3 regions of the Candidatus Stoquefichus sp. SB1 genome follow, and region 3 is predicted to be linked to each of the others. Evidence: predicted binding sites of a transcription regulator. Region 3 holds the regulator's gene; each other region holds the start of a gene.

Region 1 (8,124 bases), on a different contig from region 3:
TAGGGATGATATTGTCCATTTTGTTTGAGATAACTCACAACCATTGACAAACAAGTTGGTCCACATCCATTGATAGCCATAATATTATCACCATAATTTTTATATCCCCAACGTTCATCCCATTGCAGCAAAAGTGGAATTCCACCTGTTTTTAAGTCATCTTGAACATTCATAGAAAGATTTTTAGATGAATTTTGAGGATAATGTGCAACAAAAGGAATTGTTTCTTTATTATGCATTGCTAATTTTAATAAGGAAAGAGGATACTCATTTTGATGTTCTGTAATATATGACCATTCTTTTGAACTGTCATAAAAACTATCTAAATGAAGATCCTCATTTAAAACAAAATGATCTAAAATTAAAATCAAGAAAGGTATCATCACAATCACAATACCAATAACAATCTTTTTTTTCATACAATTTTCCTCCATACAAATCAAGTATAGAAGAAAAAACAATAAATTTGTTTAACAAATTCTTAAGAATTTATTAAAGTGGTAAAAGTGGAATCAAAACTTCAAATGTTGTAATATGATTTTGACTTTCAGCTTTGATAAATCCCTGATGCTGTTCAACAATCATTTTCGCAATAGATAATCCTAATCCTGAACCACCAGTTGCAGAAGAACGTGATTCATCTAAACGATAAAATTGTTCAAATATTGTTTGTAGTTTATCTTCTGGGATAGTTATTCCTATATTTCTAAATAAAATATGTGAATAAACATCATCCTGTTTTCCAACAATTGATATTGTTGTATTTTTATCACCATAATAAAATGCATTTTTTAAAATATTATTAAAAACACGAGCTATTTTATTAGCATCTGCATAAATCATCATAGAAGGTTCAACCTGAATATCAATGACTTGTCCTTTTTGATTCATAATTGGATAGAATTCTTCTTTCATTTGCTCTAATAAATAATATAAATTAATATCTTCTTTATGTAATGAACTATATGTTTGATTTAATTTTGCAATATCAAAAAACTCATTAATCAGTTTTTCTAAACGATATGCCTTCTCTAATGTCATATGTGTATATTTATGACGTAAATCATCGGGTAAATCATCTGTTTCATCTAATAAACATAAATACCCAATAACTGATGCTAGAGGTGTTTTGATATCATGAGCTAAATAAGCAATCATATCAACTTTATGTTGAGCTTCTTTAATTGCTTTTTTTTCATTTTCAATAGATTCAATTTTTAATTCATTTAAATCATTTTCTAACTCAAATAATGATTCATCCAATATAATTCTTTGATTATCTTTTTGAAATAATATTTTCATTTGAGAAAAGACATGGGAAATTTTTTGAATGGCATAAACTTCTACAATCAATGAATTCAATAAAAGAACAATTAATAACGTCATAAATACAAAAGCACTTTGATTTTTTAAAATAAAATTAGCAAATGTCCAACCAAATATCTCTTGAATAAAATTAATTGCAGCACCATTATAAAAATGATCAACAAAAAAATAAAACAATAACATTAATACAATAGATATAATTGCAATGATTAAATGCTTCTTTAAAATCTCTTTTTGAAATTTACTTGTATAATCTTTAGCCAATTTTATAACCTACTCCCCAGATTGTCTGAATATATTTAGGATTTTCTGCTGAATCATTCATTTTCTCTCTTAAATGACGAATATGAACCATAACAGAACTACTTGAATTTGTATAATATTTCTCACCCCATAGATCTTGATATATCTGATCAACGCTCACAACTTTCCCTTTATGCGAACATAATAAATAAAGAATTGAAAACTCTGTAGGTGTTAATGATAGAGGCTGATTATTTAAAGTACATTGATGATTTGTTTGATCAATCGTTAATGCTCCAATAGTAATCACTGTTTCCTTTTGAAGTGATGGCATTGATGTATAACGTCTTAATTGGGCTTTGACACGTGCCATTAATTCCAATGGACGAAATGGTTTTGTGACATAATCATCTGCCCCTATTGTCAGTCCAGTAATTTTATCAATTTCTGTTTCTTTAGCAGTTAACATAATAATGGGAAAATTATAATGTTCTCTTATTTTTTGACAAATGGTTAAACCATCTATATCTGGTAGCATAATGTCTAAAATTGCTAAATCAATCTCTTCTTTATCAACACAGGCAAGTGCATGGGTTCCATTATAAAATTTATAAACTGTATATCCTTCATTTTTGAGATAAAGTTCTACTAAATCAGCAATTTCTTTTTCATCATCAACAACAAGTATATTCATAATTCCACCCCTTTTCTACATTATATTACATTATTGATATGAATTTATTAAGAATCTATTAAGAAAAAAAGGATTTCTTTTAAAAATCCTTCAGTATCATATCAATAGCTTCAGCAAAACCATCTTCTTCACAATCACTCACAATATAATGAGCCAATTCTTTGATTCTTTCCTCAGCATTCATAGGTGCAAAGGAACAAGGAAATTCTTCAAACATGCTTAAATCATTCATGCCATCACCTAAAACAGCAATTTCGTCAATAGATATATGTTTAAGCTGTGCAACTTTTTTAAGAATATAGCCTTTTTGTGCATTCTCATCTGTTACTTCAACATTATCATCAAAAGAAGATAGATAAGAAATTGTAGGAATTTGTGCTAGTTGTTCTTTTGTCGGTGGAATATCCTTAGCATCTAATGAAAAAGCTTCAACCTTAATAATATCTAAATCACGTTTTAAAAATTCCTCAAAATGATTTATTTTTTGTAATTGATTACAAGGAGACATCGCAAAAGCACCCTGGTCAGCATAATCTTCAGGTCGACTATGAAAACGGCGAACAGCTCTTTCTATAAACATATCTTTAACAAATTGAGGCTCTAAGCCAGTATAAAATCCCTGTGTTGTAAAAATCATATAAGGGATATGTGCTGCTTCAAAAATAGAAACAATATTGAAACATACATCTTTATTCAAATAACAATCCATAACAATTTGATGATTCTCATCACAGTATTGTGCTCCATTTCCTAAAATCGCACTACAATGAATATCATAACGATCTAAAACTGAACGTACCCCCTGATAATCCCTACCACTTGCAATTGCAAATTCTATACCAGATGCCTGTAATTGATGAATCGCCTTTAAATTAGCTGGCGAGATTTGACTTTGATGATTAATTAATGTTCCATCCATGTCACTTACAACAAGTTTTATCATATAATCACACTCCTGATAAAATCATATCATAACTCCTCGAATAAAAAATCAAATTTACAAATATAGAAATTTTTAGCACTCTATGCTTGACAGTGCTAAAAAGAGTGGTATAATATAATTGTAGTTAGGGAGATCCCCTAATGAGGTAGTTGTTTCATTTCTCAATAGTGTATTGAGAATTATGGTGGTAAAAAAGAAAGAGGCGATATTTTATGAAATTCCTACCTACATTTAGTGATATGTTTGATGATTTATTCCATGATCCATTTAATTATTCATCAGTTGATGCAATGCGTACTGATATTGTTGAAAAAGATGGACAGTATTTAATGAATATGGAACTTCCTGGTTATAAAAAGGAAGATATCCAAATGGAATTAAAAGATGGTTACTTGATTATCAATGCAACAAAAAATATTGATAATGAAGAAAAAGATGATGAAGGTCATGTGATTAGACGTGAGCGTTATAGTGGAAGTTGCAGTCGTAACTTCTATGTTGGTGAAGGTATCAAAGAAGAAGATATTAAAGCATCATTTGATAATGGTGAGTTAAAGATTTCTATTCCTAAAGATACAGTTAAACAAGTTGAAGAAAAGAAATATATTTCTATTGAATAAATGGTGAAAACAGCTAGGATAATTAATTTCCTAGCTGTTTTTTTATTCTTCTTTCATATAATGTGGTAAATAAAAGATTTGTTGTAAAAAATCATCAAATTCTTCATTAGGAATATGGGTATATTCTGATACTTTATATCCCCTTTCTTGAATGGCATCATAACTTAATAATGTATTTTTTAAAACAGCATCAAAATTATGATAAATGTATGTTCCTTTAGCTTTGGCATTCTTTAAGCGATGCTGAGCATATTTTTTTATAAAATAAACAAATTGAGCTTGAGCAATGTCTCTTTCAATGGGATTATTATGAAAATAAACAAGGGCTGGTTTATATTCAAAATGATTATCCTGATAAAGACTTGTCATAAGCTGGATATCATAATTTAATGTGAAATCAAAAAAAGCTTGTGAATCAGGATATCTTGTGAGTTCATCATATAATCTGATAGCTTCAAAAATGGCTGTATCAACATAAATCATCGATGCTCTTGGTATTTTCAAAGGCTCTTTAGTTAATTCTTGAATATAATTTAATTCCTGATCGATACCAATAGAATAAAGTTTATGTGTATTTTTACCTAATGAATAAACAAGATAATTTTGATCATCTCCATTATAGGATATTTCTCTTTCATTAAGTTCATCTTTTGTATTGATACCATAATAAATTGCATTTTTAATAAAACGTTCAAGATTTGGTAGTTTATCTTTTTGAAATAGATCTAAAGACATTAGAAAATCATATATGTACATATTTTTCACTCCTTCTATACTTACATTTGTATATGTTTGATATTTTTATTATATCAGCAGTTTAAATAGTTATCAAATATAATTCTATTTTAAATAGATATTTCACAGATTTTAATGAGTTTTCGTTATAATCATATAAAAGAGGTGAAAAGCTATGTTGAAAATTGGTAAAATTATTGCTGCTCGATTAGAACAGAAAAATTTAACACAAAAAGCAGCAGCTGATCAACTCAATATTAATCCAAAGACATTTTCAACATATGTCAATGACACCTGTTATCCGCCATTAGATGTATTAAGAGATATTTGTCAATTATTAGATATTGATCTTAATCACCTGTTAGGGCTTCATGATCATGGTAATCTTGATTTATTAATTCAAGGTAAAGATGAAGCAAGAGTTTGTCAAACAATCAGATCACTTAATAAAGATGAAAATATTTTTTATATGCAAGGAATTGATTTTTTAGATAAAGCACTCAAACATATGCGTAAAGATAAGCAAAAATAAAAGTTATCCATTCAACGGATAACTTTTATACTTTCATCTAAAATAAATATTTTGTGACTACCATAGCCAATCCTAAAACTGTTAAAACAACTCCAGTTGCCTGATTTAACACTTTTGGTTCTGCCTTATTTGCAAACAAAGCAGCGACTCTGGCCCCAACAAGAGTCGCAATGATACATACAATTAATGCTTCTAAATCTGGAAAACCACCAATATACATATGTGATGCAGCACCTGTAAAAGCAGTAAAGGCCATAATAAACACACTTGTTCCAACTGCTGTTTTCAGTTCATATTGAAGTACAGATGTTAAAATTAATAATAACATCATTCCGCCACCTGCACCAATAAATCCACAAATAAATCCAATTAAACAACCACATAATAAAGATTGAATCACTTTTTGTTTTTGCGTTTTAGATGCTAAGGCTTCTTTCGTTGTCATAACTGGTTTAACAATAAACTTAATTCCTAATAATAATGTCATAAAGACTGAAAAACTTCCCATTGTTCCACTTGGTACCAAAGAAGCAATATAACTTCCAATAAGTGTAAAAACAAGGACACTTGCTAACATGACCAAACCATTTTTAACATCTAAGTTCTTATTTTTACCATAAGTATAAGCTGAGATAGCTGAAGCCAAAACATCTGATGCTAAAGAAATACCAACTGCCTCATAAGGATCAAAACCTAAAAAAGTAATCAACATTGGTGAAATAACAGCGGCTGCTGATAATCCTGCCAACCCAGTACCAATTCCCGCTCCCATTCCAGCAACAATATAAATAAACCATGCAAACATTATAAATGAACCTCCTCTTGTTTTATGTTGTCATACATCTGTTGAACCATTTTTTGATATATCTTTTTTTCTTCTAAAGTAAAATTTTTAAATAGTATCTCATTAAAATGTTTTTGCACTTGTAAACCATCATGAATAAGAGGCTGAGATAATGGTAAAAGATACAAATGATATTTACGTTTATCATTTTTATCTTGAATGGATTCAATATATCCATTTTTCAACAATTTCTCTATTCCCATTGAAGCATGTGATTTCACAAGTCCTCTTTTTTCTACAATATCCTTGGCACTATCAAATTCAGGATTATTGTTTAAAAAGAGTAAAATATCTAATTCACTACGTGTGATATGATATTTTTCCATGACATCTAAACATAGATGATCATAAAGTTTTTTCATGCTATGAATCATATTGAGTAATTCTGTCATACGCCCTCCAAATAGTTCTATTTTGAACTATTATAATATAAAATATGCAAATGTCAATAAACTGTACATCAATTTTTTTCATCAGATGAAAAGGATTGACATAATTCGATATTTTTATCTTGGGAAACTGTGGACTTCATTGACTTTAAGACACTTTTGCCTTATAATCACAGTAGGTGAATTCCTTCACCTGGAAAAGAGAGAAATAATTATTTCTCTTGTCCATGCTGTAATCATTTTAAGAAAATGAAAGGAGTAAAAAAATGATTTATACAAAAGAAGTCGAAGAAATGTGCACTGTTGCACGCGGTGGAAATCATGGATGTGCTCCAATTCCTGAAGAAGGAAAATGGGTATATTCAAAAGAAATCAAAGATATTTCTGGTTTTACACATGGTATTGGTTGGTGTGCTCCTCAACAAGGTGCATGTAAGTTATCATTAAATGTAAAAGAAGGAATTATCGAAGAAGCATTAATTGAAACAATTGGATGCTCTGGTATGACTCACTCAGCTGCTATGGCAAGTGAAGCTTTAGTTGGTAAAACTTTATTAGAAGGTTTAAATACTGACTTAGTTTGTGATGCTATTAATACTGCAATGAGAGAATTATTCTTACAAATCGTTTATGGACGTAGCCAGTCTGCTTTCTCTGAAGGTGGTTTATCTGTTGGAGCTGGTCTTGAAGATTTAGGTAAAGGATTAAGAAGTATGGTTGGTACTGCTTATTCTACTAAATTAAAAGGTCCTAGATATCTTGAATTAACTGAAGGATATATTAACAGAATTGCTTTAGATGATAATAATGAAATCATCGGTTACGAATTCATTAGTCTTGGTAGAATGATGGATATGATTAAAGCTGGAAAAGATGCAAATGAAGCATTAAAAGAAGCTACTGGTACTTATGGTAGATTTGATAATGCTGCTAAATACATCGATCCAAGAAAGGAATAATGGAGGGTACAAAGATGGCATTATTTGAAAATTATGAACGTAGAATTGATCAAATCAACGCTGCATTAGCTAAATATGATATTAAATCTATTGAAGAAGCTAAAGCAATTTGTGATGAAAAAGGTATTGATGTTTACGAAATCGTAAAATCAACTCAACCTATCTGTTTTGAAAATGCTTGCTGGGCTTACACTGTAGGTGCTGCAATGGCAATCAAAAACGGAGATGTAAAAGCAGTTGATGCTGCAAAAACTATTGGTGTAGGTTTACAATCATTCTGTATTCCTGGATCTGTTGCTGATGATCGTAAAGTTGGTTTAGGACATGGTAACTTAGGATCTATGTTATTAGATGAAAAAACTGAATGTTTCTGTTTCTTAGCAGGACATGAATCATTTGCTGCTGCTGAAGGAGCAATTAAAATTGCTGAAAAAGCTAACAAAGTTAGAACAAAACCATTAAGAGTTATTTTAAATGGTTTAGGTAAAGATGCTGCTAAGATCATTTCAAGAATTAATGGATTCACTTATGTTGAAACTGAATTTGATTATTTCACTGGTGAAGTGAAAGAATTATCTAGAACAGCTTACTCTGATGGACCAAGAGCAAAAGTAAACTGCTATGGTTCTGATGATGTTCGTGAAGGTGTTGCAATTATGCACAAAGAAGGTGTAGATGTTTCTATTACTGGTAACTCTACTAACCCTACTCGTTTCCAACATCCAGTAGCTGGTACTTATAAAAAAGAATGTGTAGAACAAGGTAAGAAATATTTCTCTGTTGCTTCAGGTGGAGGAACAGGACGTACATTACATCCTGATAACATGGCAGCTGGACCT
Region 2 (8,124 bases), on a different contig from region 3:
ACTTGGCTTTAAAAATGGTAAAGCAAATCTTAATAAGATCATAGATCAAGTAAAAGAGTGAGATAGAGACCTGTTAGTATTCATTTATTAACAGGTTTTTTTAAATAAAAATGCACATTGCTTGTTTAAATAAATAAGATGTGATATCTTATAGTTGGTTAGTTAAGACTAACTCTTTTGTATAAGTGATTTTGCCCTGTTAACCAACCAAAACAGGGGGAAAACTCTAAAGGAGGACAAATGATGAATAAGATTACAAGCGTGTATGCAAGAGAAGTATTGGATTCTCGTGGTAACCCTACTGTTGAAGTAGAGGTTAAAAGTGAAAGTGGAGCCTTTGGTAGAGCCATTGTCCCTAGTGGTGCATCAACTGGTGTTCATGAAGCAGTGGAATTAAGAGATAAAGATGAAAAAAGATATTTAGGATTAGGCGTTTTGCAGGCAGTTCAAAATGTTAATGATGAAATATCAAAAGTTGTGATTGGTCAAGAAGTAACTGATCAAAGAAAAATCGATCAGTTAATGATTGAATTAGATGGTACTGAAAATAAAGGACGTCTAGGTGCAAATGCTATTTTAGGAGTATCTTTGGCAGTTGCAAGATGTGCAGCAAATGGTTTAGGATTACCACTTTATAAGTATATTGGAGGAGCAAATGCCCATGTATTGCCAACTCCAATGATGAACATTATTAATGGTGGAGCACATGCTGATAATAACGTTGATTTTCAAGAGTTTATGATTTTACCAGTGAGCGCATCAACATTTAAGGAAGCAATCAGGATGGGTGCTGAAATCTTCCATGCTTTAAAGAAAGTCTTAAAAGCAAAAGGTTTAAATACAGCAGTTGGAGATGAAGGTGGATTTGCACCAAATCTCGCATCTAATGAAGAAGCTATTCAAACAATCTTAGAGGCTATTGAAAGTGCTGGATATATTCCAAATCAAGATGTGAAAATTGGAATGGATGTTGCAAGTAGTGAGTTTTATAAAGATGGTGTCTATACTTTACCTGGTGAAAACAACAAGTCATTTACTTCTCAAGAATTAGTAGATTTTTATGTAGAGTTATGTGATAAGTATCCAATCATTACAATTGAAGATGGTTTAGATCAAGATGACTGGGAAGGTTGGGCTTATTTAACACAACAATTAGGAAGTCGTGTACAATTAGTAGGTGATGATTTCTTTGTTACGAATACAAAACGTTTACAACAAGGTATTGATAAAGGTGTAGCCAATTCTATTTTGATTAAAGTCAATCAAATTGGAACTTTAACAGAAACATTAGAAGCTATCGAAATGGCACAAAAAGCTAATTATACAGCTGTTATTTCACATCGTTCAGGTGAAACTGAAGATACAACAATTGCTGATATTGCAGTTGCGACTAATGCTGGCCAAATTAAAACAGGTTCAGCTTCTCGTACAGATCGTATTGCTAAATACAATCAATTATTACGTATTGAAGATGAATTATCATCACAATCTCAATATGCTGGAATTTCAGCTTTCTATCAGTTAAAGAAGTAATGAAAATCATCACTTGATGAAGTGATGATTTTTCTTTTACAAAATTGCATACATTATTAAAAATAGATTTTTGAAGGGGGATTTAAAAAGGCTTGAAATCCACCTTCAAAATAGTAAGCTTTATAACCTAAGTTCCTTAATTGATAAGTAAGTTTTTTGGCAAGTCCACCACTATAACAAATCATATAGATAGATTTATTCTTATCTATTGTTGAAATAAAGTTCATAAAGTCATGATAGGATACATGAATGAAATTTTTAATATGCAGTTTATCAAATTGGAATTGATCGCGAATATCAATAAAAATAGCATCACTATTTATAAGCTGATATATTGCTTGTGGGTCAATGGCATAGTTCATAATGTCCTCCTTTTTATACTATATGTTTAAAAAGAAAAAGAGATAGGTCTATTTGTCTTGGGTGTGCATATGATATAAAGAAGTTGTTTGTAAAAAACTTCTGACTTTTTTCATGAAAAAGTGGTATAATATATAAGAAATCAACGTGTTGCTTGCTCAATCAGTTGAAGCTTGTGACACGTTGCTTTGTTTTGGTGAAGTAAGAAAGGAGATTTGATATATGTATAAGGAAAATGATATGATTTTATATGGTTCACAAGGGGTTTGTCGTATTGTCGGTATGACTTCAAGAGAGTTTGGAGGAAATATGATTGATTACTATATTCTTAAACCCGTTTATAGTGAAGGTTCTACAGTCTTTGTACCTGTTAATAATGAAGAATTAACGAGTAAGATGAAAAAAATCTTGTCATTAGATGAAGTCAAAGCTTTGATTCAAACTATGCCAGAAATGGAACTCATATGGATAGATAATGATAATCGACGAAAAGAAAAATATAAAGAAATTATTAAAAATGGTAATCGAAATGAACTCATTAGTTTAATTAAAACTTTATATAAGCATCGTGAATCATTAGTAGAGAATGGTAAAAAATTTCATGCAACTGATGAAAAGTTTTTACAGGATGCTGAGAAAATCTTATATGATGAATTTAAGTATGTTTTAAATATTAAAGAAGAAGAGGTTGTTCCATTTATTATTGAACAGATAGAAATGGTTTCGTAGGTACAAATTTGTACCTTTTTCTTTTGGAAATACGTGGATTTATAGTCTATTTTGTTGAATTATTATATTAAAAAAATTTAGCTTAATCTTTGCTTGAGAATTGGTTCACATATCTTAATAAATAATTGAAAATTAACTGCAACAATGTTATAATTCATTCATGGAGGGTTGACGAAAATGGATAAAAAAACAATCAAAGATATTGAAGTCGCTGGAAAAACTGTCTTAGTTCGTGTAGACTTCAACGTACCTAGAAACAAAGAAACAGGAGAAATTACAAACGATAATAGAATCGTTGCTGCTTTACCTACTCTAAAATATTTATTAGAACATGGACCTAAAGCAATTGTATTATTCTCACATTTAGGAAAAGTAAAAACAGAAGAAGACAAAGCTAAAAATGATTTGTCTGTTGTTGCACCTAGATTATCTGAATTATTAGGAGTAGATGTTAAATTTGTAAATTGTACAAGAGGTGAAGAACTTGAAAATGCTGTTAAAGAAGCAAACAATGGTCAAGTGATCTTAGTACAAAATACACGTTATGAAGCTGGAGAAAGCAAAAATGATCCAGAACTTGGAAAATATTGGGCATCATTAGGTGATGTATTTGTTGAAGATGCATTTGGTTCTGTACATAGAGCACATGCTTCTACAGCTGGAATCCCTGCTCATTTACCATCAGCAGCTGGTTTCTTAGTAGAAAAAGAAATTGCTTATATTGGAAAAGCTGTTAGTAATCCAGAAAGACCTATGGTTGCAATCTTAGGTGGAGCTAAAGTTTCTGATAAGATTTTAGTTATTGAAAACTTGTTAAAAATCGCTGATAAAGTTATTGTTGGTGGAGGTATGACTTATACTTTCATGAAAGCAATGGGGCACAGTATTGGTAATTCTTTAGTTGAAGATGATCGTGTTGAAGTTGCTAAAGAAATTATTGCTAAAGGTGGAGATAAATTAATCTTACCTGTTGACTCTGTTATCAACAATGCTTTTGCAGATTCTGGAGATATTAAAGAATGTGGTGAAGATGTACCTGATGGATATATGGGATTAGACATTGGACCTAAATCTGTTGAAAATATCAAAAAAGCTTTGGAAGGTGCAAAAACAGTGATCTGGAATGGACCAATGGGTGTATTTGAAATGGAACCATTTGCTAAAGGAACAATTGCTGTATGTGAAGCATTAGCTTCTTTAGATGATGCAAATACTATTATCGGTGGTGGAGATAGTGCTGCTGCTGTTATGCAATTAGGATATGCTGATAAAGTTTCTCACATTTCTACTGGTGGTGGAGCTTCATTAGAATACATGGAAGGTAAAGTATTACCTGGTATTGCTGCTATTGATGATAAATAATTAGGGAGAATGAAAATGAGAAAACCAATTATCGTAGGAAACTGGAAAATGAATAAAACAATTGCTGAAACAAAAGCTTTTGTTGAAGCAGTTGATGGAGCAGTGAAAGATACTGCTGATTGGGGAATTGCAACTCCATATTTAGCATTACAAACTGCTAAAGAAAATGCTAAGAATTTAATTGTGGCTGCTGAAAACTGTCACTTTAAAGATAACGGTGCTTATACTGGAGAAATCAGTGTAGAAATGTTGAAAGAAATTGGAATTGAATGGGTTATCTTAGGACATTCTGAAAGAAGACAATATTTTGGTGAAACTGATGAAACAGTTAATGCAAAAATGTTACAAGTTTTACATAACGATATGACTCCAATCGTATGTGTTGGTGAAACTTTAGAAGAATATGAAGCAGGAACAACAAAAGATGTTGTGAAAACACAAACAGTTGCTGCATTTAAAGATGTATGTCCTGCTTGTGCTGGAAGAGTTGTTATTGCTTATGAACCAGTATGGGCTATTGGTACAGGAAAAACTGCAACTAATGAAATTGCTCAAGATGTTTGTGCATATATTAGAAGCGTTGTTGCTGAATTATATGGTCAAGATGTTGCTGATAAAGTGAGAATCCAATATGGTGGATCTGTAAAACCAGAAGGATTAAAAGAATTATTAGAACAACCTGATATTGATGGAGCATTAGTTGGTGGAGCTTCTTTAGTAGAAGATTCTTACAAAGCTATGATTGCTGCATTAGATTAATAATGAATGAGACTCATAATTATATTATGGGTCTTTTTTTAATATAGAGAAATTTGAATCATGAATTTATCTGATAATAAAAGAAAGAGAAAGGAAGTCGTTATTTCATTGATTAATGCAATGATTATAAGACTTCCTTATTATTGAATAGGAGTTATGACTTTTTATTATGATATTTTATTTTATGATAGAATAATTCAGTTGGCTGATCACATAAAAGATAAAGATCTTCGCAGACATCTTGTATTGATATTTTATCATAGTTATCTAACCAGCATTTTGTATAACTGATCATAGCATCAATCATATAAGATATGTTTAATTTAACTTTAATATCTTGACAAAGAATATCAAAATCTTGAATAACAGATGACATAGGTTCTCTGATAACAGATTGAAAAAGAATTTCTTTAAATCGAAGGGATGGACATTTTAAAAGAGTTGAAATAATCAATCTGTTTTGATTCACAACCTGAATATACCATTGTGTACATTTTCTGATATCATTGATATCAGGTGGTGTGTTTTGAAAATCAGCTTCAATATCTTGATAAATACTGTTAATTAAGTCATCAATAGTTTGATAGTGGATATAAAAAGTATTTCTACTAATTAAAGCATTTTTACAAATTTCTGAAATTGTAACTTTTTGATAATCTTTTTCATTGATTAAATCAAGAAATGTTTGTTTTATTATTTTTTCAGTCTTGATAAAACGTAAATCATTTTTGTTCATTTTGTTAGATACCTCACAATTATAGGACGTTATGTATATTATATGACGAATTGATAAATATTGCAAATTGAAAAAATATTGCTCATATTTTAGAATGAATTTATAAAGAGATAAAGGAGGAAAATATGAACAGATTAAGTAACAAAGTTGCAATTATTACAGGAGCAGCACAAGGAGTTGGTTTAGCAACAGTTAAAATGTTTTTAAAAGAAGGTGCATTTGTAGTTGGAACAGATATTAATTATGAAAAATTAGATGAGAATATGAAAAAGTTAGGTGAAGAACATCTTATATGGTTTAAACATGATGTATCTAGCGAAGATGACTGGAAAAGAATTGTAGATGCAACAATTGAGAGATTTGGTAAATTAGATGTATTAGTTAATAATGCGGGATTTATTGTTGGTAAAAATGTTATGGAAGAATCACTTGAAGAATGGAACAAAGTTATGAGTGTAAGTGCAACAGGTGCTTTTCTTGGGATAAAGACATGTTCAAGTGTGATGGGAACTGAAGGACACAGTTCAATTGTGAATATTTCTTCTGGGGCTGGATTGGTTGGAGGTCCAAGAACCGGAAATGATGCTGCCTATAATACTGCAAAAGGTGGAGAAAGACTTTTGACTAAACATAGTGCTCATGCATTAGCGTCAAAAAGAATTAGAGTGAATTCAATCCATCCGGGGTCAATTATGACAGATATGTTGAAAGCGTATCTTGAAATGGATCCAAATTGTATGGAGAGTAGTAAACCATTTTGTCCTTTATATCCTCACTATTCAGAACCAGAAGATATTGCTAATGCTATTATCTTTTTGGCATCAGATGAGTCCAAAACAATTACTGGAGCAGAACTTGCGGTTGATAATGGATTAGCATCTTATTAAGTTTATGATTCAATAGGGTATAGATTTTACATCTATGCCTTTTCATATATAATGAAATCAAAGATGTAAAAGTTGTCAATAATGAATTTATTATATATAGAGGATAAAACACATCGAAAGAAGCATATAAAACATCAGTTTATAAAATAGTTCTTGCATGTTTCATTGAATTCGTGGATACTAGGGAAGTAGAAACGAGGATAATTATGAAATTTACAGAATTGAATATTGATAGAAGAATAAAAGAAGCGCTTGATAAGTTAGGATATAGTGAGACAACTGAAGTACAATCAATTGTCATTCCTGAATTAAAACAAGAACATGATGTTATTGTGAAAGCAAAAACTGGAAGTGGGAAAACGGCAGCTTTTGCAATTCCGCTTATAGATGCGGTTGTTTTTGAAGAAAACAAACCACAAGTTTTGGTTTTAACACCTACTAGAGAGTTGGCAATACAAGTTAAAGAAGATTTTGATAATATTGGAACTTATAAGAAAATAAAAACTTTAGCTATTTTTGGAAAACAGCCATATAAATTTCAAATACAGGATTTAAAACAAAAAACACATGTTGTTGTGGCAACACCAGGACGTTTGTTGGATCATTTAAAAAGAGGTACATTTGATGCAAGTTGTTTAAAATATTTAGTTTTAGATGAAGCAGATGAAATGTTGAATATGGGGTTTATTGAAACAGTTGAAGACATTATTGAACAATTACCTGTGAAAAGAACAACGTGTCTTTTTTCAGCAACCTTACCTGAAAAGATTCAGGAACTCACAGAAAGGTTTATGCAGGAACCTTTACAAGTTCATGTCAAACAATCACAAATTGTTGATCAGCAAATTGAGGCCTATGCATATGAAATATCAGGAGCTATGAAGAACGATTTTTTATTCAAATTAATTGTGCATGAAAAACCAGCAAGTGCCATTATTTTTTGTGAAACGCAGGAAAAAGTCGATACAGTTTATAATATGCTTATTAAAAATAGAGTTTCTGTACATAGAATTCATGGTGGCATGTTACAGTCTGAGCGTCTTTTGAATATGGAAGATTTCCGATTAGGGAAAGTTCAATTTTTAGTAGCAACTGATGTAGCTGCAAGGGGGATTGACATTGAAAATATTTCTCATGTCATAAACTATGATTTACCCATGGAACCACAAAATTATGTTCATAGAATTGGTAGAACAGCAAGAAATAATAAAACAGGAACTGCGATTTCATTCATCACTCAAAATGACCATAAACGTCGCATGCGTATAGAAGATTATACAAATTCATCATTTGAGATAAGAGATAATGAAACAATCTTACAAACAGTTGTGAATCATCAGTCATTAAGTGAGCTTAAAAAGAAGATTGTTCGTAAGACGAAAAAGAATAATGAATTAAAAAAAGATATAACAAAACTTTATTTTAATGTAGGAAAAAGAAAGAAAATAGCTGCTGGAAACTTAGTTGGTGCAATATGTGCTCTTGATGATTTAGATGGTGATGATATTGGTGTCATTCAAGTTCAGGATACATGCAGTTATGTGAGTATTTTAAATGGTAAGGGTAAAACTGTTGCTCAAAGACTTAATCAAACGCTTATTAAAGGCAGAACAATGAGAGTAGAAATTGCCCATAATGAATAGAAAAAAGAATTGATAGTCTATATTAAGAAATTCTTAAGAATTGTTTTGTTGACATTAATTTTTAAAATGTATACTATATGTTTATAAACGGAGGGACAAATATGAAATTGAAAGG
Region 3 (8,124 bases):
ACATTTGCCTTATAACGTTTTTTTAAATTATTCATAAAATCATTAGCCAAATACATATTTTTACGATTAGGAGATTCCATCAAATCACCTGTAATCAATATCTTTAATTGTTCATGAGAATGCAATAAAGGTACAATAGCATCTAGAGAATTATATAATTGTATTAACCCTCTCTGACGTTTATTCTTACCTAAATGCAAATCACTTAATTGAATAAAATATGAATCATTTTGATAATCATTATATGTATCAAAAAGATCATCTCCCAAATCAATATGCTTTAATAAAGTTTCCCAATCCTGTTTATGATGAATAGGTGTAAAAACTTGATTATCTTGATTAAAAATAAGCACTCCTGGCCATAAATCCGCATGATTCATAGCACAGAAAAACGCTGGAAACGGATCAAAAAAAGATAAATCCTTACGTTGAAATGCTTCTTTTACACTATAGATATAGATATCTTTATACTGTTTTTCATTGATATCTAAACAAGAATCTTCTAAAAAACCAGGCAAATAAAGAATATGTGTAGCATCATGATATTGCATAGATAATTCTTTTAACATAGTTGAAAAAGGAATGTGTAATATATGATCAATATCTTCTGCTTTTGTACGTTTTGAAAATAATTGAAAATCCTCTTTTGTCAACTGATCTAATAAAAAACAAGGAATTGAGCGATTCCTAAGCCATTGACAAAATTGTTTTGTGTACTCATATGAAGACATAAGATCTCTCATATAAGCTGATTCATTTTGATAAATGATATTAAAAAAAGTATTTATGAAATCAATGTCTTTCACTATGTTTTCACCTCGAAACTATTATACTACAAAAAAACAAGATTGAATATATCTATCATAATGGAATTTTGAAAACAAAGAAAAAGAGCATGACTGCTCTTAAAATTTTAAATTTCTAGGCGTTCTTGGGAAAGGTTCCACATCTCTGATATTCTGCATACCAGTTAAATACATTAAGAAGCGATCAAATCCTAACCCAAATCCAGCATGTTTACAGCCACCATATCTTCTTAAATCCATATACCACTGTAATCCATCCTTAGCCATTTCTTTTTCATCCATCATTTTTTCTAAGACATCATATCTCTCTTCACGTTGACTACCACCTACTAATTCACCAATTCCAGGAACTAATAAATCACAAGCTGCAACTGTTTTACCATCATCATTTAAACGCATATAGAAAGCTTTAATTTCTTTAGGGTAATCGGTTAAGAAAACAGGTCCACCAATGACTTTTTCACAGATATAGCGTTCATGTTCACTATTTAAATCCATTCCCCATTCAACTTTATTTTCAAATTTAACATCAGCTTTTTCTAAAATTTCAATTGCTTTTGTATAAGTCATGCGTTGGAAATCACTGTTTTTAACATCAGTAATACGACGAATACAATCTTTATCAATCATTTGTTCAAAGAATTTCATTTCTTCTGGAGCATTGTCTAAAACATAATCAATACAGTATTTAACCATATCTTCAATTAAATCCATATCATCCTCTAAATCAGCAAAAGCAATTTCAGGTTCAATCATCCAAAATTCACTAGCATGACGTGAAGTATTTGAATTTTCAGCACGAAATGCTGGACCAAAAGTATAAACATCTCTAAATGCCATACAGAAAGCTTCAACATGCAATTGACCAGTAACTGTTAAGAAAGCTTCTTTACCAAAGAAATCTTTATCAAAATCTGTGTTATCAATTGTTGTTGCTCTAAACATTTCTCCAGCCCCTTCACCATCATTACCAGTAATAATTGGTGTATGAACATAGACAAATCCTTGTGATTGAAAGAATTCATGGATTGCCATTGATAAAACACTTCGCAATCTAAAAATAGCATAAAAAGTATTTGCACGTGGTCTCAAATGGGGAATTTCACGCATATATTCAAAAGAATGTCTTTTCTTTTGAAGTGGAAAATCATCATCACAAGCACCTTCTACAACAACCTGTGTTGCTTCAATTTCAAATGGCTGTTTCGCATCAGGTGTTAACTTAAACTTTCCTAATACACGAATTGCACTTCCTGTACTAATATGTTTCACTTCATCATAATTAGTTAATGCCTCAGCTAAATAAACAACCTGACAATTTCTAAAATATGTCCCATCATTTAAAGCTAAAAATCCTACTTTTCCATTATCTCTATTTGTACGTACCCAGCCATCTAATTCAACATATTCAAGACTTTCTGTCTCAAATTCTGCACCAGACATAACCATCTCATAGAGTTCTCTTACAGTCATAAATTCAAACATTCTTATTCCTCCTTCTCCAATAAAAAAAGCCATTCCTATCAAAGGAACGACTGATATCGCGGTACCATCCTTATTCATAATCAAAGATTATGCACTCTTAGACTCTAACGCAGTCTTACGGGATAGTCTACTTTATTTTCTCCTACCCAGTTCATTGAGTGTTCCATATTTTAGATATTTCTCTTGCTTACACCATCCAAGAGTCGCTTTCAAATATCATTAAAAATACGTTCTCAAATCATTACTTGTAACATTATTATTAACACTTTTTCTTTATTATTTCAATACTTTTCTTATCTTATTCATCATTTGCATGCATTTTTAAGACCAATTCCTGAATTGCAACGACAACATCAACAGTTTGCACGGCAACATCACTATGTACTGTAAAATGTGTATGTGTAAAATCAACAATTCCCTTGACTCCTAATGCCATCAAACGATCGACTGTTTCTTGAACATGATCACTAATAGCCAAAATAGCAATTTTACAGCCTTGTGGAAAAGTATCTTCTAAATCATCAATATGTAAAAGCTTTACACCAAAACGCTCTCCCACTTTATTTTGATCTTGATCATAACCACAAACAATTTTACCAACTGTATACTGCCAACGATTATACTTTAAAATTGCACTTCCTAAATTTCCAACACCAATTAGAATAATGGGTTCATCTAAACCTAATCCAAGAACATTATTTAAAATATTAATAATATCTTTTGTATCGTAACCAATTCCTCTTTTACCTAAAGATTCTTTACTTGTTAAAAAACCAAAATCCCTACGAATAGTTGTATCAAGAATACCTGTTGCTTCAGCCAATTCACTTGATAAAAAATTGTCTTTTCCTTCATGTTGCATATTTCTCAATGCTTTTAAATAAATAGGAAAACGAGACATTGTTGCTTTAGAAATTTTTTGATGCTTTTTTTCAATATGACTCATCAACACTTTCCTCCTCTAAATCATATGATGGCTTGACACTCAAGTCAAGTGCTGAAAACTTTTGATGCTCATACATAATCCGAGCTGCTGAGGCAATCATTGCGGCATTATCAGTACAATAGGCCATTGGTGGAAATAAGACTTTAATCGGACTTTCATCCATTAATTTTTTTCTCAATCCTCGATTGGCACTAACTCCGCCAGCAACAATAATTTCTTTGACCTGATAATCTTTTGCCGCTTTTATTGTTTTAGACACCATAACATCCAAAGCAACTTCCTGAAATGAACATGCTAAATCAACAGGAACAATATCTTCACCACGCTGTGAAGCATTATGACACAAATTAATCACTGCTGATTTTAAACCACTAAAAGAAAAATTATAGGATTCATCATTTAATGGCAATGGCAAAGGATAACGATGTTTTCCTTCAAGCGCCATCTTATCGATCACTGGCCCACCAGGATATGGCAAATGAAGAACACGCCCAACTTTGTCATAAGCCTCGCCTATTGCATCATCTAAAGTTTGTCCAATCACCTCAAAAGAAAACTCATGTTTCATATAAACCAGTTCACTATGGCCTCCACTAACGACTAAACAAAGGCAAGGATAAGCAATATCCTCTACTAATTCATTCGCATAAATATGTCCAGCAATATGGTGTACTCCTATCAATGGCTTATGATAAGCCAAAGCTAAAGTCTTTGCCGCCTGCATCCCAACATGCAAAGAGCCCACAAGTCCTGGACCTTTCGTTACTGCAATAGCATCAATATCATGCATATCAACATTTGCCTCATTCAAAGCCGTTTTTAAAACTGTTGATACACATTCCACATGCATACGACTCGCAATTTCAGGTACGACTCCACCAAATAAACGATGGGTATCAATTTGTGATGCAACAACATTACATAAAAGTTCCCGTTTATCTTTTAATATTGCTATTGACATTTCATCACAGCTTGACTCTATCGCAAGAATTAAACTCATTTTTGTCCCTCCAATCCTTTAACCATTAAATAGGCATCTTCATGATTATCCTGATAATAACCTTTACGAATAGCTTTTGTTTCAAAACCTAAACTTTCATATAATGAAATTGCTTTTTGATTAGATATTCTAACCTCTAAACTCATTGTTTCACAACCTTGCTGTGATGCTAAAGCAATCATTTCCTGCATAAGAATACGTCCTAAACCCTGATGCTGATATTTTGGCACAATCCCAATGGTTGTAATTTGTGATTGTTCATACATCAGCCACACACCAACATAACCAACAATTTCATTATCAATTTCCAAAACATAATTAAATGAAAATTGATTTTCTAATATTTCATACATAAAATCTGAGCGACTCCATGCTGAAGTAAACAAAAGCTGTTCTAATTCAACAATTTGATCCAAATCATCCAAATCCATTGCTCTTATAAGCATATTTTCTTAGCCTCTACATCTTTTAAATAATAAGGCACCAATGCATCCACATTTTCCACTGGCTCTATCATTTTTGACAAATCATACATATTTTGAGCTAAATTAACAGTTGTCATAGGATAATGAACAACTTCACTTTGCCCAACCACACAATAATATGGATAATTTTCTATAAAGTGTGAAAAATCATCAATTGGCATTAATTGTTCAGACGTTATAGCCTGACCTTGATCATATACACATACAAACACTTTTTGACTTCTCGCATCAATAACTGATACACATTTTTGCAGACCTGCATAGGCAGCCAATGATGAAACAACTTTTATTTTTACAGGAGCGACAACGCTCAATGTCTTTGCAATCGTCATAGCGACTCTTACCCCTGTATAAGATCCAGGTCCACGTGTTATAATCATTTCTTCAACATCCAATAATTCCAAATGATGTTTTTCTAGTAATGATGCTAAATAAGGAATGGCATTTTCAGATTGCCTTTTTGAACCCATCTCCTGTTTCACTTCTAAACACTGATCATCTTGATACAAAGCAACCATTAAATATTGATTTGATGTATCCATTATTAAACGAATCATATTGCCAACTCCTTTATGAGATTTTCATATTTTAAGCCACATGCTTTCAAAAAGAAAGAACGTGTTTCATCATCATTTTTAACAATTTTAATCTCTAATCTTTCTGTAGGAATAATATCTTGAATATAAATCGGCCATTCAATCACACAAACCCCTTCATCTTCAAACATTTCCTCAAATCCCAATTCTTCATTTTGTCCTTCTAAACGATAGGCATCAAAATGATATAATGGAAGACGGCCCTGATAAACTTTCACAATTGTAAAAGTTGGTGAATTAATGACCTTGGAAATTCCTAATCCTTTACCAATTCCTTTTGTAAAAGTTGTCTTTCCAGCCCCCAATTCTCCTTCTAATGTCAATACTGCTCCAGGAAACAAAAGATTCGCCAATCTTTCTCCAAAATCAATCATATCCTGTTCACTATGAAACGTTATCATGCCCTTTCCTCCTTACTTTTTTGATATATACTGCTGATAAACACCATACCAATGTTCAGCAAAACCTGGTCTAAATGGTCCAGACATATTCATCGCCATCTCTATGAGAATATCTAACTGCTGATTTAATATTTGATCTAATTTTTCGCCATAATGCATTTGTGCTTTATGTTGACGATATTCTTCTTCATCCAATATTTTATATTTATAATCAGGGAAAACTTTTAAATCCAAATCATAATCTATGTACTTTAAGGCATCACCATCAAACAATGTTGGAGATGCAATATTACAATAAAAATGAACACCATTTTTACGAATCATACAAATAACATTATACCACTGATTCTTAGGAAAATAACAGATAGCTGGCTCTCTTGTATACCATCTTCGACCATCTGATTCTGTCACTAAAGTCCGATTATTAATGACAATATAATGCTGACTTGTTTCTTCTAAAACAAATCCCTTTTTCCAGCAGCGATGAATACTCCCATCATGCTTATAACAATGAATAAGCACATCATGTCCTACTAATGCTTTATTCATAAACATACCTCTTTCTATAACATAGTTATTATACACAAAATCATATCATTTTGAAAGGTTTATTATTCGAAAACAAAAGAGAAACCTATTTCCTCTTAACCTTTTATAAAATGATAAATGTCATCTATTATAGGCTTATTTGAACAAAATATCTGCCTAATGAGAATTTAAATAATCCCCAATCTCTCTTCAATTTCAATTATCAGGCTAGAATAGCACTTAAAAACTGAGCATCGTCTGCTCAGTTTTTAACGAAATACATTTTTTAATCGAGAATATAAGATAGGAACAACTATCATACATAATATTAAAGTTGTGACATTATAAGGCAAGTTGTAAATAGAAGAATAAATCATTGGATTCATTCCTTCAGGTGCATATTCAGCAAACAAAAATGCCCCACTTGCAAAATGACACAAATATTTTAAAAACATTGCAACAATAATTCCCCAATAAATAGGAACCTCTTTAAAATGAGTGGACTTTATCAAAGGAGCGATACCACAAACAGCTAAAGGTAAGACATAGTCTAACAAAACTGACCATGGACCCCAATAACTTGCAATTGCTAAAACAAATTGCAAAATAGCAACGCCAATTCCACAAATAACGCCATAACCAGCCCCTAGTAAATAAGCACATAAAAAGATTGCAATAACATCTATAGAAATAAATGCACCACCTTGAGGCATCTCAGGAATAATCTTGTTAACATATCCTAAGATAATTGTAATAGCCATAAACATAGCTAATTGAACCATTGTTTTGACATTCAAGTCAACTTTAAATAATTTTTTCATTTTCTCCTCCACATTTTATATTGGAGCCATACAAATAAAAAAGCTTTCTCACACATGCGCAAGAAAGCAAAAATAACGTTATTTGCACTCTCTACGCTGGCATTACCCAGTTCAGATGATAAGGGATGAGGCTAAAACCTCTCTCAGCAAAAGCACCCCTGGCTCAACGACTATTATAATCCTTTTTCTATAAATTTCAAGATTTTCTATCAATTGATAAAGATAGTCATTTTTTTCATCCTTAAAATAATAGATATATTCATCAAAATGATATATCGATATGTTATATTTTTCACGTATTTTTTCCTAGTTTTTTTTATTTTTAATGCTATAATAAAGGAGAATTAAGGGAGGACGAAATAAATGTCAAAAGTTATTGCTGTGAACGCTGGTAGTTCATCATTAAAATTTCAATTATTTGAAATGGATAATGAAGATGTTATTACTTCTGGAGTGATTGAAAGAATTGGTATGGAAGATGCTATTTTCACAATTAAATATAATGGTGAAAAAGATGTCCGTACTTTAGCGATTCCAACACATAAAGAAGCTGTTCATTTGTTATTAGATACATTAATGGAAAAACAAATTGTTTCTTCATTAGATGAAATTAAGGGTGTTGGTCATCGTGTCGTTCAAGGTGGATCTTATTTTAAAGAATCAGCTATTATTGATGATGATGTTGTCAATAAAATTGATGAATTAAAATCATTAGCACCATTACATAATCCTGCACATTTAACAGGATATTATGCTTTTAAAGAAGCGATTCCAACTGCTGGTGCAGTAGCTGTATTCGATACTGCTTTTCATCAGACATTAGAACCTAAATGTTATATTTATCCAATTCCATATAAATTCTATACTGAAAACAAAGTTAGAAAATATGGTGCTCATGGGACATCACATTTTTATGTTTCTCAAAGAGTTATTGATAAGTTAGGGCATCCTGAACATTCTAAAATTATTGTTGCTCATCTTGGTGCTGGTGGTTCTTTAACAGCTGTTAAAGATGGAAAATCTATTAATACATCAATGGGATTTACACCATTAGCA

The links. Region 3 encodes Rex, which represses fermentation and respiration genes when NADH is low (regulators of the CRP and FNR family bind a similar motif). Its sites were predicted from a motif close to GTGAANNNNTTCAC; they were not measured.
Region 1: BN1865_RS16755 (iron-sulfur cluster assembly scaffold protein) is a predicted target of Rex. The motif match lies at 6,506-6,519, and genes of this name have one in related genera.
Region 2: BN1865_RS11960 (phosphoglycerate kinase) is a predicted target of Rex. The motif match lies at 2,718-2,731, and genes of this name have one in related genera.

Annotation. Positions count from the first base shown of each region.
Region 1 is NZ_LN852696.1:867,502-875,625, reverse strand. It holds gene BN1865_RS16800 (C39 family peptidase) at 1-419, opposite strand, end outside; gene BN1865_RS16795 (sensor histidine kinase) at 493-1,590, opposite strand; gene vanR (VanR-ABDEGLN family response regulator transcription factor) at 1,583-2,263, opposite strand; gene BN1865_RS16785 (Cof-type HAD-IIB family hydrolase) at 2,343-3,206, opposite strand; gene BN1865_RS16780 (Hsp20/alpha crystallin family protein) at 3,419-3,826, shown strand; gene BN1865_RS16775 (hypothetical protein) at 3,869-4,561, opposite strand; gene BN1865_RS16770 (helix-turn-helix domain-containing protein) at 4,737-5,093, shown strand; gene BN1865_RS16765 (sulfite exporter TauE/SafE family protein) at 5,131-5,898, opposite strand; gene BN1865_RS16760 (MarR family transcriptional regulator) at 5,898-6,329, opposite strand; gene BN1865_RS16755 (iron-sulfur cluster assembly scaffold protein) at 6,593-7,285, shown strand; gene BN1865_RS16750 (GGGtGRT protein) at 7,300-8,124, shown strand, end outside.
Region 2 is NZ_LN852695.1:809,048-817,171, forward strand. It holds gene BN1865_RS11940 (hypothetical protein) at 1-61, shown strand, start outside; gene eno (phosphopyruvate hydratase) at 244-1,533, shown strand; gene BN1865_RS11950 (rhodanese-like domain-containing protein) at 1,590-1,895, opposite strand; gene BN1865_RS11955 (CarD family transcriptional regulator) at 2,116-2,622, shown strand; gene BN1865_RS11960 (phosphoglycerate kinase) at 2,800-3,984, shown strand; gene tpiA (triose-phosphate isomerase) at 4,000-4,743, shown strand; gene BN1865_RS11970 (TetR/AcrR family transcriptional regulator) at 4,898-5,479, opposite strand; gene BN1865_RS11975 (SDR family oxidoreductase) at 5,605-6,366, shown strand; gene BN1865_RS11980 (DEAD/DEAH box helicase) at 6,573-8,009, shown strand; gene BN1865_RS11985 (hypothetical protein) at 8,111-8,124, shown strand, end outside.
Region 3 is NZ_LN852694.1:523,011-531,134, reverse strand. It holds gene BN1865_RS06370 (metallophosphoesterase family protein) at 1-806, opposite strand, end outside; gene asnS (asparagine--tRNA ligase) at 906-2,291, opposite strand; T-box leader at 2,331-2,542, opposite strand; gene BN1865_RS06360 (redox-sensing transcriptional repressor Rex) at 2,590-3,237, opposite strand; gene tsaD (tRNA (adenosine(37)-N6)-threonylcarbamoyltransferase complex transferase subunit TsaD) at 3,224-4,237, opposite strand; gene rimI (ribosomal protein S18-alanine N-acetyltransferase) at 4,234-4,683, opposite strand; gene tsaB (tRNA (adenosine(37)-N6)-threonylcarbamoyltransferase complex dimerization subunit type 1 TsaB) at 4,674-5,279, opposite strand; gene tsaE (tRNA (adenosine(37)-N6)-threonylcarbamoyltransferase complex ATPase subunit type 1 TsaE) at 5,276-5,719, opposite strand; gene BN1865_RS06335 (DUF402 domain-containing protein) at 5,732-6,268, opposite strand; gene BN1865_RS06330 (energy-coupled thiamine transporter ThiT) at 6,517-7,068, opposite strand; TPP riboswitch at 7,139-7,238, opposite strand; gene BN1865_RS06325 (acetate/propionate family kinase) at 7,432-8,124, shown strand, end outside.